3 regions of the Streptacidiphilus sp. MAP12-16 genome follow, and region 2 is predicted to be linked to each of the others. Evidence: riboswitches for the same ligand, from Rfam matches in the RefSeq annotation. Region 2 holds a riboswitch; each other region holds the start of a gene.
The links. A riboswitch is a leader RNA that binds a small molecule or an ion and turns the genes downstream of it on or off. The one in region 2 is predicted to bind S-adenosylmethionine.

Region 1: linked by a shared signal. The riboswitch ahead of thrC (threonine synthase) and the one ahead of ABIA33_RS13870 (putative leader peptide) in region 2 are both predicted to bind S-adenosylmethionine.
Region 3: linked by a shared signal. The riboswitch ahead of ABIA33_RS08395 (aminotransferase class V-fold PLP-dependent enzyme) and the one ahead of ABIA33_RS13870 (putative leader peptide) in region 2 are both predicted to bind S-adenosylmethionine.

What each region holds. Positions count from the first base shown of each region.
Region 1 covers NZ_JBGCBY010000003.1:116,835-120,097, reverse strand. The annotation lists gene ABIA33_RS04460 (MoaD/ThiS family protein) at 1-256, opposite strand, end outside; gene thrC (threonine synthase) at 253-1,572, opposite strand; SAM riboswitch class I at 1,590-1,724, opposite strand; gene ABIA33_RS04450 (glucosyl-3-phosphoglycerate synthase) at 1,907-2,884, shown strand; gene ABIA33_RS04445 (trehalose-6-phosphate synthase) at 3,034-3,263, shown strand, end outside.
Region 2 covers NZ_JBGCBY010000009.1:44,853-48,115, reverse strand. The annotation lists gene ABIA33_RS13880 (NtaA/DmoA family FMN-dependent monooxygenase) at 1-278, opposite strand, end outside; gene ABIA33_RS13875 (LLM class flavin-dependent oxidoreductase) at 295-1,503, opposite strand; gene ABIA33_RS13870 (putative leader peptide) at 1,751-1,831, opposite strand; SAM riboswitch class IV at 1,853-1,963, opposite strand; SAM riboswitch class IV at 2,131-2,241, shown strand; gene ABIA33_RS13865 (transporter substrate-binding domain-containing protein) at 2,478-2,993, shown strand; gene ABIA33_RS13860 (polysaccharide deacetylase family protein) at 2,983-3,263, opposite strand, start outside.
Region 3 covers NZ_JBGCBY010000005.1:223,391-226,653, forward strand. The annotation lists gene ABIA33_RS08385 (hypothetical protein) at 39-452, shown strand; gene trpD (anthranilate phosphoribosyltransferase) at 520-1,611, shown strand; SAM riboswitch class IV at 1,696-1,815, shown strand; gene ABIA33_RS08395 (aminotransferase class V-fold PLP-dependent enzyme) at 1,895-3,263, shown strand, end outside.

The DNA of each region.
Region 1 (3,263 bases), on a different contig from region 2:
GAATGATCGAGACGCCCGCACCGTCCGGAGTTGCCGTCTCCAGGCCGTCCGCGAAACGCACGTCGTCCTCGTTCACGTACACGTTGACGAATCGGCGCAGCTTGCCGGTGTCGTCGAGGATGCGGCCCCGGATGCCGTTGTGGTTGGTTTCCAGGTCGTCGATGACCGCGGCCAGGGTCGCGCCCTCGGCCGCCACCTCGGCGGCCCCGCCGGTGTAGGTGCGCAGGATGGTCGGGATGCGGACGTTGACGCTCATGCGAGGCCAGCCTCTCGGAACGAGTCAAGGGTGGGGCGGATGGTGGCGGAAAGACCGGTGGTGGGTTCCACCGCGTCCAGGGTCTTCAAACCGTCGCCGGTGTTCAGTACGACGGTCTCAGCGGCAGGGTCGAGCAGGCCGTTCTTGATGAGCTTCTGCAGCACGCCGACCGTGACGCCGCCCGCGGTCTCGGCGAAGATGCCCTCGGTACGAGCGAGCAGCTTGATCGCGTCCACGACCTGCTCGTCGTTGACGTCCTCCACCGCGCCGCCGGTGCGGCGGCAGATGTCGAGGACGTAGGGGCCGTCCGCGGGATTGCCGATCGCCAGGGACTTGGCGATCGTGTTCGGCTTCACCGGGCGGATCACGTCCTGGCCGGACTTGAACGCGGCCGACACCGGGGAGCAGCCCTCGGCCTGCGCGCCGAAGATCTTGTAGGGCTTGTCCTCGACCAGGCCGAGGGCGATGAGCTCCTTCAGACCCTTGTCGATCTTGGTGAGCTGCGAGCCCGAGGCGATCGGGATGACCAGCTGGTCCGGCAGCCGCCAGCCCAGCTGCTCGCAGATCTCGTACGCCAGCGTCTTGGAGCCCTCGCCGTAGTACGGGCGCAGATTGACGTTGACGAAGCCCCAGCCCTCGCCCGCCGGGTCGCCGATCAGCTCCGAGCAGAAGCGGTTCACGTCGTCGTAGTTGCCCTCGATGCCGACCAGCTCGCCCCCGTACACGGCGGCCATCACGACCTTGCCCGCCTCCAGGTCGTGCGGGATGAACACGCAGGAGCGGAGCCCAGTACGGGCCGCGGCAGCGCCGACCGCGCCGGCCAGGTTGCCGGTCGAGGAGCAGGAGAGGGTGGTGAAGCCGAAGGTGCGCGCTGCCTCGACGGCGATGGCGACGACCCGGTCCTTGAAGGAGTGCGTCGGGTTGCCGGAGTCGTCCTTGACGTACAGGCCGCCGGTGACGCCGAGCTCGCGGGCCAGGTTGTCGGCCTTGACCAGCTTGGTCCAACCGGGGTTCAGATTGGGCTTCGTCGCGACGTCGACGGACACCGGAAGCAGCGGCGCGTAGCGCCAGATGTTGTTGGGACCCGCCTCGATCCGCGCGCGCAGCGCCTCGGGGTCGCCGGTGGGCAGCTCGTACGCGACCTCCAGCGGACCGAAGCACTCGGTACAGGCGAAGTCGGGGGCCAGCGCGGTCCGTGCGCCGCACTCGCGGCAGGACAGGGCGACGGCGGGGCCGAAGGATTCCGCGGCGACCTGCGGAGGTGCTGCCTGCGGACTTGCTGCCTGCGAAGGTGCGGTGACAGATGTGACAGCCATGATGGCGAGGCCCTCTCTCCTCATCTTCCCCACGGCGCGTCTCGCCGCAGGACGGAATTGGCACCTTCCCCACCAGGGCCGCGACGGCTTGTACTGGCAGGAGGGTTGCCGGGACTTCAACGGGCCGTTCCCTCAGTCCCTCTGGATGAGCTCTATGGCGGTCCGCCCAGCAGGCGGACGCATTTGTGAGACTGGCACCCCCGATGTGCGCCGGGTGTGCGTCGTCCCCAAGACTGTAACCGAAGCGCCCCGCCCCGATCACAGTCGTCCGCGAGGCGAGACGACAACACCATGACGACAGCACCATGACGACGACACCATGACGAGGAGTCCTGTGCTTGACGAGGTCGCGGACTGGCTGCGCCGCCGCTCCTGGACGGCCGCCGACCGCCCGCTGCCCGACCTGCTCGCCGCCAAGCGGGCGAGCGGAAGCACCGTCAGCGTCGTACTGCCCGCGCTGGACGAGGAGGCGACGGTCGGCGAGATCGTCACCGCGATCCGCCGCGACCTGATGGAGGACGTCCCGCTGGTCGACGAGCTCGTGGTGATCGACTCCGGATCCACCGACCGCACCGGCCAGGCGGCCGCCGCGGCCGGAGCCCGGGTCGTGCACCGCGACGCGATACTGCCGCACCTGCCCGTCATCCCCGGCAAGGGCGAGGTGCTGTGGCGATCGCTCCTGGTCACCACCGGCGACATCGTCTGCTTCATCGACGCCGACCTGCGCGAGTTCGACTCCACGTTCGTCTCCGGCATCGTCGGGCCGCTGCTGACCGAGCCGGACGTCGCCTTCGTCAAGGCCATGTACGACCGGCCGCTGGACACCGACACCGCCGACGGCACGGTCAGCATCCCGGCCGGGGGCGGCCGGGTCACCGAGCTGGTCGCCCGCCCGCTGCTCAACCTGCACTGGCCGCTGCTGGCCGGATTCGTCCAGCCGCTCGGCGGCGAGTACGCGGCGCGGCGCGCGCTGCTGGAGCGGCTGCCCTTCCCCACCGGCTACGGCGTGGAACTGGGCCTGCTCGTGGACGCGCTGGACCTGGCCGGTCTGGACGCCCTCGCCCAGGTCGACGTGGGCGTGCGGCACCACCGCCACCAGGACGCGCTGGCGCTCGGCCGGATGGCCGCCACCATCCACCTCACCGCACTCGACCGGCTCGCCCGCACGGATCGGCTCAAGGCCGGCGACGACCTGGTCAGACTGCGGCTCACCCAGTTCACCCGCACCGCCGCGGGCTTCACGCCGACCACCGTCGACATACCCACCGTCGAACGGCCGCCCATCGTCACGCTGCCCGAGCGCGATGTCTGACCGACTCCGAGGTTCGACTCCGACCTTCGACTCCGACCTTCGACTCCGACCTTCGACTCCGAGGTTCGACTCCGCCATTCGGCTCCCCATTCCAGCCCCTGATTGACTCCCTCCGTTTGACTCCCTCCGCGAGAGGCAAGGTAGGACTCATGGCCAACGCAAGTCCCGCACGGATTCTGCTCGCATCCAACCGGGGGCCCGTCTCCTACACGGTGGAGGACGACGGCACGCTGACGCACCGCAGGGGCGGTGGCGGACTGGTGTCCGGACTCTCCGCCATCGGCAACGACATCGAGTCGGTCTGGGTCTGCGCGGCGCTCTCCGAGGGCGATCGCGTCGCGACCCGGCGGGGCCTCACCGATCCTTCCGTCCGGATGCT
Region 2 (3,263 bases):
CCGATTCGCTCGGTGACGGCGGCCAGCGCGGCGAGAACGGTGAAGGTGTCGGGACGGCCGACCACGTCCAGGTCGTAGATCTCGCCGCCCTGCTCGCGCAACCGCAGTCCCTCGGCGAGGAAGAGGAAGTCGAACTTGGCGCGCTCGGCGGTGCGCGCGAAGTGCGCGAAGGAGCTGAACTCGATATGGCTGCCTGCCTCGGGGTCGCTCCACACGGTGGTGTTGTTGACGCCGGGGAAGTGGGCAGCGAGGTGGACCTGCTTCAGGGGCTTGCTCATGGTCGGCTCTCTCTGCTCAGACGGCGGCGGCGTAGCGGTTCGCCGGACGGGGGAGTCCGAGCAGGCCGCGCAGGGTGTTCGCCTCGTAGGAGGTGCGGAAGAGTCCGCGGCGCTGGATTTCCGGGACGAGGCGGCGGGTGATCTGCTCCAGGTCGTGCGGGACGGTGGCGGGTCGCAGCCGGAAGCCGGTGAGACCCGCCTGCTGCCAGTCCTGAAGCAGGTCGGCGAGCTGCGCGGGCGTCCCGGCGAACACGTGGGCGTCGCTGCCGTACGCAGAGCCGGCGAGCTCGTCCAGGTGGTCCCGGCGATGGACGGCGGAGGCCGGGTCGTCGTCCAGGAACACCACCAGGTCGCCGAAGACGTGCAGGATCTCGTCGGCGCGGCCTGCGGCTGCCTGCTCCGCGCGGATCTCGGCGAGGACGGCGGCGGCCTGGGAGCTGTCGCGCGGGGTGACGAAACCGACGTCGGACGAGCGGGCGAGCAGGCGGTAGGGGATGGTCGCATGGGCGAGTGCGGCGACGACCGGCTGGCCCTGCGGCGGGCGCGGCGTGATGGACGGGCCCTTCACGCTGAACGTCGGGCTCTCGAAGTCGATGTAGTGCAGCTTGTGGCGGTCGACGAACCGGCCGGTCGCGGTGTCGCGGATCTCGGCGTCGTCCTCCCAGCTGTCCCACAGTCGCCGGACGACCTCGACGTAGTCGGCCGCCTCCTCGAACGACTCGGTGACCAGGGACTGGACCTCTGGCTGGTCGAAGTCCTCCAGCCGGAACGGCGGGAAGGTCCGGCGGCCGAACAGCGCCGCCTCGTACGGGCGCGCCGACACCTGCACCCGCACGCCGGCCCGGCCGGTGCTCACGTAGTCGAGGGTGGCGATCGCCTTGGAGAGGTGGAACGGCTCGGTGTGGGTGGCCACCGCGGTCGGAATCAGGCCGATGTTGCCGGTCAGCGGTGCGATCCGGGCGGCGGTCAGTACGGCGTCCAGTCGGCCGCGGACCTGGTCGGTCCGCCCGTCCGTGATGTTGTAGTCGGTGGACTGGAGGCCGAGGGAGTCCTCGATGGTCACGAAGTCCAGCAGTCCTCGTTCGGCCTCGGCCACGAGATCGGACCAGTACCGGGCTGTGAGAAGTTCGTCCGGCCGGGCGTCGGGCTGCCGCCAGGCCGCGGGGTGCCAGCCCGCGCCGTCGAGGGCGACCGCGAGGTGGAGGGCGGGGCGTGGTCGGGGCATGGGGATGTCGCTTCCTGCTCGGGAGGGTGCTCCACCGGTCTCCACCGGTAGGGCGGGCATGCCGAACGGAACCGCGTCGGGGTGTGTTGTCTGGCCCGGGGCGGAGTCGGCGGGAGGGAGGGTGCTACCAGGGACGCGCAGTCCGCCTGGGGCGGTGCACGGCGGCGCGGCGTCGGACGCCAGCGGCCGCGGACGCCAACGGCCGGGGTCCTATCGCTCCCGGGCTGTGCGGCTCAGGCTGTGCGGCTCAGGCCGTCGGACAGAGGGCGCTGGCGATGCGCTGGAGATCGATGTGTCGCCGTGAGTACGTGCCTGTGGCCTGACGCACTGCTGTCCACCTCCGCCTTCGAAGTCGCGCTTACAGGACGGCACCGTCCTGTCGGGTCGTCACCTGGAGCACCCCGCCGCGTTGGAGGGTTGCTGGTCAGCAAGCCAGGGCTTGTCGCTGACGCTCATTACCTGCTCACACCGTAACTTCGAATGGACGTCGAGCACAATCCCCATAGATCAACTGGAGATCGACCGGCGGTCAACCGGTGGCTGATTCCATCGCCTCGGCGGCGACCTGAATCCCTACTGGATCGATAGGTATTGCCCAGTCGTGGTTGAACGGTTAACGTGATCCCTGGTGATGAGCGTCAGCGACAAGCCCTGGCTTGCTGACCGGCAACCCTCGTCCGCGGTGGGGTGCTCCAGGTGACGACCCGACAGGACGGTGCCGTCCTGTAAGCGCGAGGCCCCGAGGGCCCGACGACTGTGAGGTGAACCATATGCAGGTACGAGGCGTCGGCGACAGCGACGGCAGCACGCCGCACCCGCACGGCTCCTTCCAGCTGCGGATCGCCCGGTGCCACCAGGACCTGCTCCCCGTGAGCAACGCGCTGTGTCCGAGGACATGTCCGGTCTGTTGACCTCACCCGCGCCCTCCGGCGCCGAGGACTGATCCGTCCACGCCGTCACCCCCTCGCCTCGACATCGACCTGCGCAACGCCGTCGCCAAGGTGCTCGGCGTCACCTGGGACGTGCAGTACGGCGCCTTCCCCACCGTCATCCGCGGTGTGCTGAACGGCAAGTACGACGTGGGGCAGGCCAACTTCGGTGCCACCAAGGCCCGCGAGCGGGTCGTCGACTTCGCCACGTACCTCAGCGACGGCCAGTCGTTCCTGGGCGCGAAGGACATAAAGATCGACAAGGCCACCACCCTCACCGACCTGTGCGGCTACAACGTGGCCACCAGCTCCGGATCCACCTTCCAGCAGATCCTCACCAACGGCGCGTCCGCGTGCGCCGCGGCCGGCAAGAGCCCCTACCAGGTGCAGTACTTCAGCGACACCGCACCGATCTTCCTCGGGCTGGCCAACGGCAAGGTGGACATCTACTTCGGCCCCACCCTGAGCCTGAAGTACACAGCCGCGCGCATCCCCGGGACCAAGTACCTCGGCCAGATCAGCACCAGACCCGTGGGCCTCGTCCGCCACATCAGGGTGTGACGAAGTAGTAGCCCTGGTCCAGCAGCCACGGGATTGCGATGCGCAGGGCGGCCACAGTCTCGGAGCGGTCCCCGCCGCCATCATGTTCGAGGATGATCGATCCACCGTGAGTGTGCTGTTCGATCTCCCGCACGATGTGGGCGGTGCCCGGCCTGGACCAGTCGCGGGGGTCCACCGACCAGTCCACCGGGCGTAGCCCCAGTTGACGGCATGCGGCGAAGGTCTCCGCAGTCCAGACCCCGTAGGGGGCGCGGAAGATGCCGGGCGCAG
Region 3 (3,263 bases), on a different contig from region 2:
GAAGTGGTCCCGATCACACCCCAGGGGGATAGCGGACGATGGCACTCAACGTTCTTGTCTACAGCGACGACCGGAACACGCGCGAGCAGGTCCGGCTGGCGCTCGGACGGCGGCCGGCCGCGGACCTGGAGGAACTCCAGTACCTGGAGTGCGCGACCGCGCCCGCGGTGATCAAGGCCCTGGATGCGCACGCGAAGGGCACCCGGCGGCTGGACCTGCTGGTGCTGGACGGCGAGGCGAACCCGGTCGGCGGGATGGGACTGTGCCGCCAGCTCAAGGACGAGATCTACGGCTGCCCGCCGGTGCTGCTGCTGATCGGCCGACCGCAGGACTCCTGGCTCGCGGCCTGGAGCCGCGCGGACGCTGCCGTCCCCGCACCGGTCGACCCGGCGGTGCTGGCGGAGACGGCGAGCACGCTGCTGCGCAGCGGGCACGCGCATCTCGTCGGCTGAGATCCTCCCTCTGGGCGCCGTCCCCGGTCGCTAGGCTGGCCTCTCCCTACTTACCCAGTGAGAGGCCATGGCCATGGCGGCTGCGCTGAACAACGGCGTGAACCCTGCGAACGGCGGCGGCGACCCCGTGCAGGCGCGGTCCTGGCCGGATGTCCTCACGGCTCTCGTCTCCGGTGCCGACCTGTCGGCGGGCGAGACCGCGTGGGCGATGGACCAGATCATGAGCGGGGAGGCGACGCTCGCCCAGGTTGCCGGGTTCATGGTGGCGCTGCGCGCCAAGGGCGAGACGGTGGAAGAGATCGTCGGCCTGGTCGACGCCATGTACGCGCACGCCACCGTCATCGAGGTGCCCGGGCGGGCCGTGGACATCGTCGGCACGGGTGGCGACCGGGCGAAGACCGTCAACATCTCCACCATGTCGGCGGTCGTCGCGGCAGGCGCCGGCGCGCTGGTTGTCAAGCACGGCAACCGCGCCGCCTCCTCCGCGAGCGGGGCCACCGACGTGCTGGAGCAGCTCGGCGTCAACCTGGAGCTGTCGCCCCGGCGGGTCGCCGAGGTCGCGGTCGAGGCCGGGATCACCTACTGCCCGGCGCCGGTGTTCCACCCGGCGATGCGCCACGCCGGACCCGCCCGCCGGGATCTCGGCATCGCGACCTTCTTCAACCTGCTCGGCCCGCTCACCAACCCGGCGCGGGTGACCGCGAACGCGGTCGGCTGCTTCGACACCCGGATGGCCGGGCTGATCGCGGGCGTGCTCGCCCGGCGCGGGTCCTCGGCCCTGGTGTTCCGGGGCGACGACGGACTCGACGAGCTCACCGTCACCGGCACCTCCACGGTGTGGCAGGTGCGCGACGGCGAGGTGCGGCGGACCAGCTTCGACCCCCGCGAGGTCGGCATCGAGTACGTCGGCATCGAGGCGCTGCGCGGCGCCGACGCCGCCTACAACGCGCAGGTCGCGCGCCGGGTCTTCACGGGGGAGCAGGGTCCGGTCAGGGACGCGGTGCTACTCAACTCGGCGTCGGCGCTGGTCGCGCTGGACCAGACGGACGCGCCGCTGGCGGAGCAGCTGGCGGTGGCGATGAAGCGCACGGCGGAGTCGATCGACTCGGGTGCGGCGCAGGCGGTTCTCGCCCGCTGGTCTGCGGCGACGCGGCGCTGACAGCACCCTCCTCGTCAGCGTCTGCGTCTCGGATGGCGGTCAGGGGTTCGCCCGAGGGGCGGACCTCTGACATACTCCTTCCCAGGTCACGAGTGACAGCGCATTGGCCCCGGCTTGCTGTCCGGCAACCCTCCTTCCGTGGCGGGGTGCTTCCGGGTGACGACCAGGCCCTACGGCAACAACGCCGCAGGGCAAGCGCGGATCCCTCCCTTTTTTGAGGCTGCCGGCCTGAGGCTGCCAGCGGCCTTGCCAGGGATCCACTGGACTCCCTGGAGGGGTAGTCATGTCCGCATACCCGAACTCTGTTTCCGTGTGCCGACCGCTCGCGGTTCTCGGTCGTGACGTCGAGGTCCCCCTCGTCAGCGGGGCGAAGGTCAGCTACGCCGCGCTTGACTACGCCGCCAGCGCCCCCGCCCTGCAGCGCGTCTGGGACGACGTCGCCGCGTACGCCCCTTACTACGGCAGCGTGCACCGGGGCGCCGGGTACCTCTCGCAGCTCTCGACGGACCTGTTCGAGCAGAGCAGGGTCACCGTCGCCGAGTTTCTCGACCTGCGCGAGGGCGACCAGGTCGTCTTCACCCGCGCCACCACCGACTCGCTGAACCTGCTGGCGAGCGTGCTGCCGGCCGGCACCCGGGTGTACGCCTTCGAGACCGAGCACCACGCCTCGCTGCTGCCCTGGCGCCGCGAGGACCTGTCTGTCACCTACCTGCGGGCGCCGCGCTCCCCGCAGGAGGCCGTCGCGGCGCTGGAGTCGGCGCTGGCCGAGGGAACGGCGGGGCCGCGTCTGGTGTGCGTCACCGGCGCGTCCAACGTCACCGGGGAGATCTGGCCGGTCCGCGAGCTGGCCGAGGCCGCCCACCGCCACGGCGCCCGGATCGTCCTGGACGCGGCGCAGTTCGCCCCGCACCACCCGGTGTCGGTCCGCGAGTTGGACGTCGACTGGGTCGCTTTCTCCGGCCACAAGCTCTACGCGCCCTTCGGCGCGGGCGTCCTCGCCGGGCGCGCCGACTGGCTGGACGCCGCCGAGCCGTACCTCGCCGGCGGCGGCGCGAGCCGCACCGTGGCGCGGGAGACCGACGGCTCGGTCGCGGTGGAGTGGCACCAGGGTCCCTCGCGGCACGAGGCGGGGTCGCCCAACGTCATCGGCGCCTACGCGATCGCCTCCGCCTGCCGGGCCTTGGCCGAGGCCGGGTTCGAGCAGTTGGTCGCGCGCGAGCAGTATCTGATCGACCGGCTGCGCGCGGGGCTTGCCGAGATCCCGCAGGTGAAGGTGCTGACCCTGTTCGGCGAGGACCACCCGAGGGTGGGCGTGCTGTCCTTCGTGGTCCAGGACTGGAACAGCTCGCACTTCTCGGCCGCACTGTCCGCCGAGTACGGCATCGGTGTCCGCGACGGCCTGTTCTGTGCGCACCCGCTGGTGCGCACGCTGCTGGGCGGCCAGGAGACGACGCCGTCCGAGTGCGGGGCGCCGGAGGCGTCGCTGCCGGGGGAGCGGAGCCTCAACGCCATCCGGGTCAGTTTCGGCGCCGGCACCCCGGAGGAGCACGTGGACCGCTTCGTCGCGGCCGTGCGGGAGCTTGTCACCGAGGGCGCGCAGTGGGCCTACCGTACCGAGGGCGGCCGCTGCGTGCCGGACACCCGCCGGACCG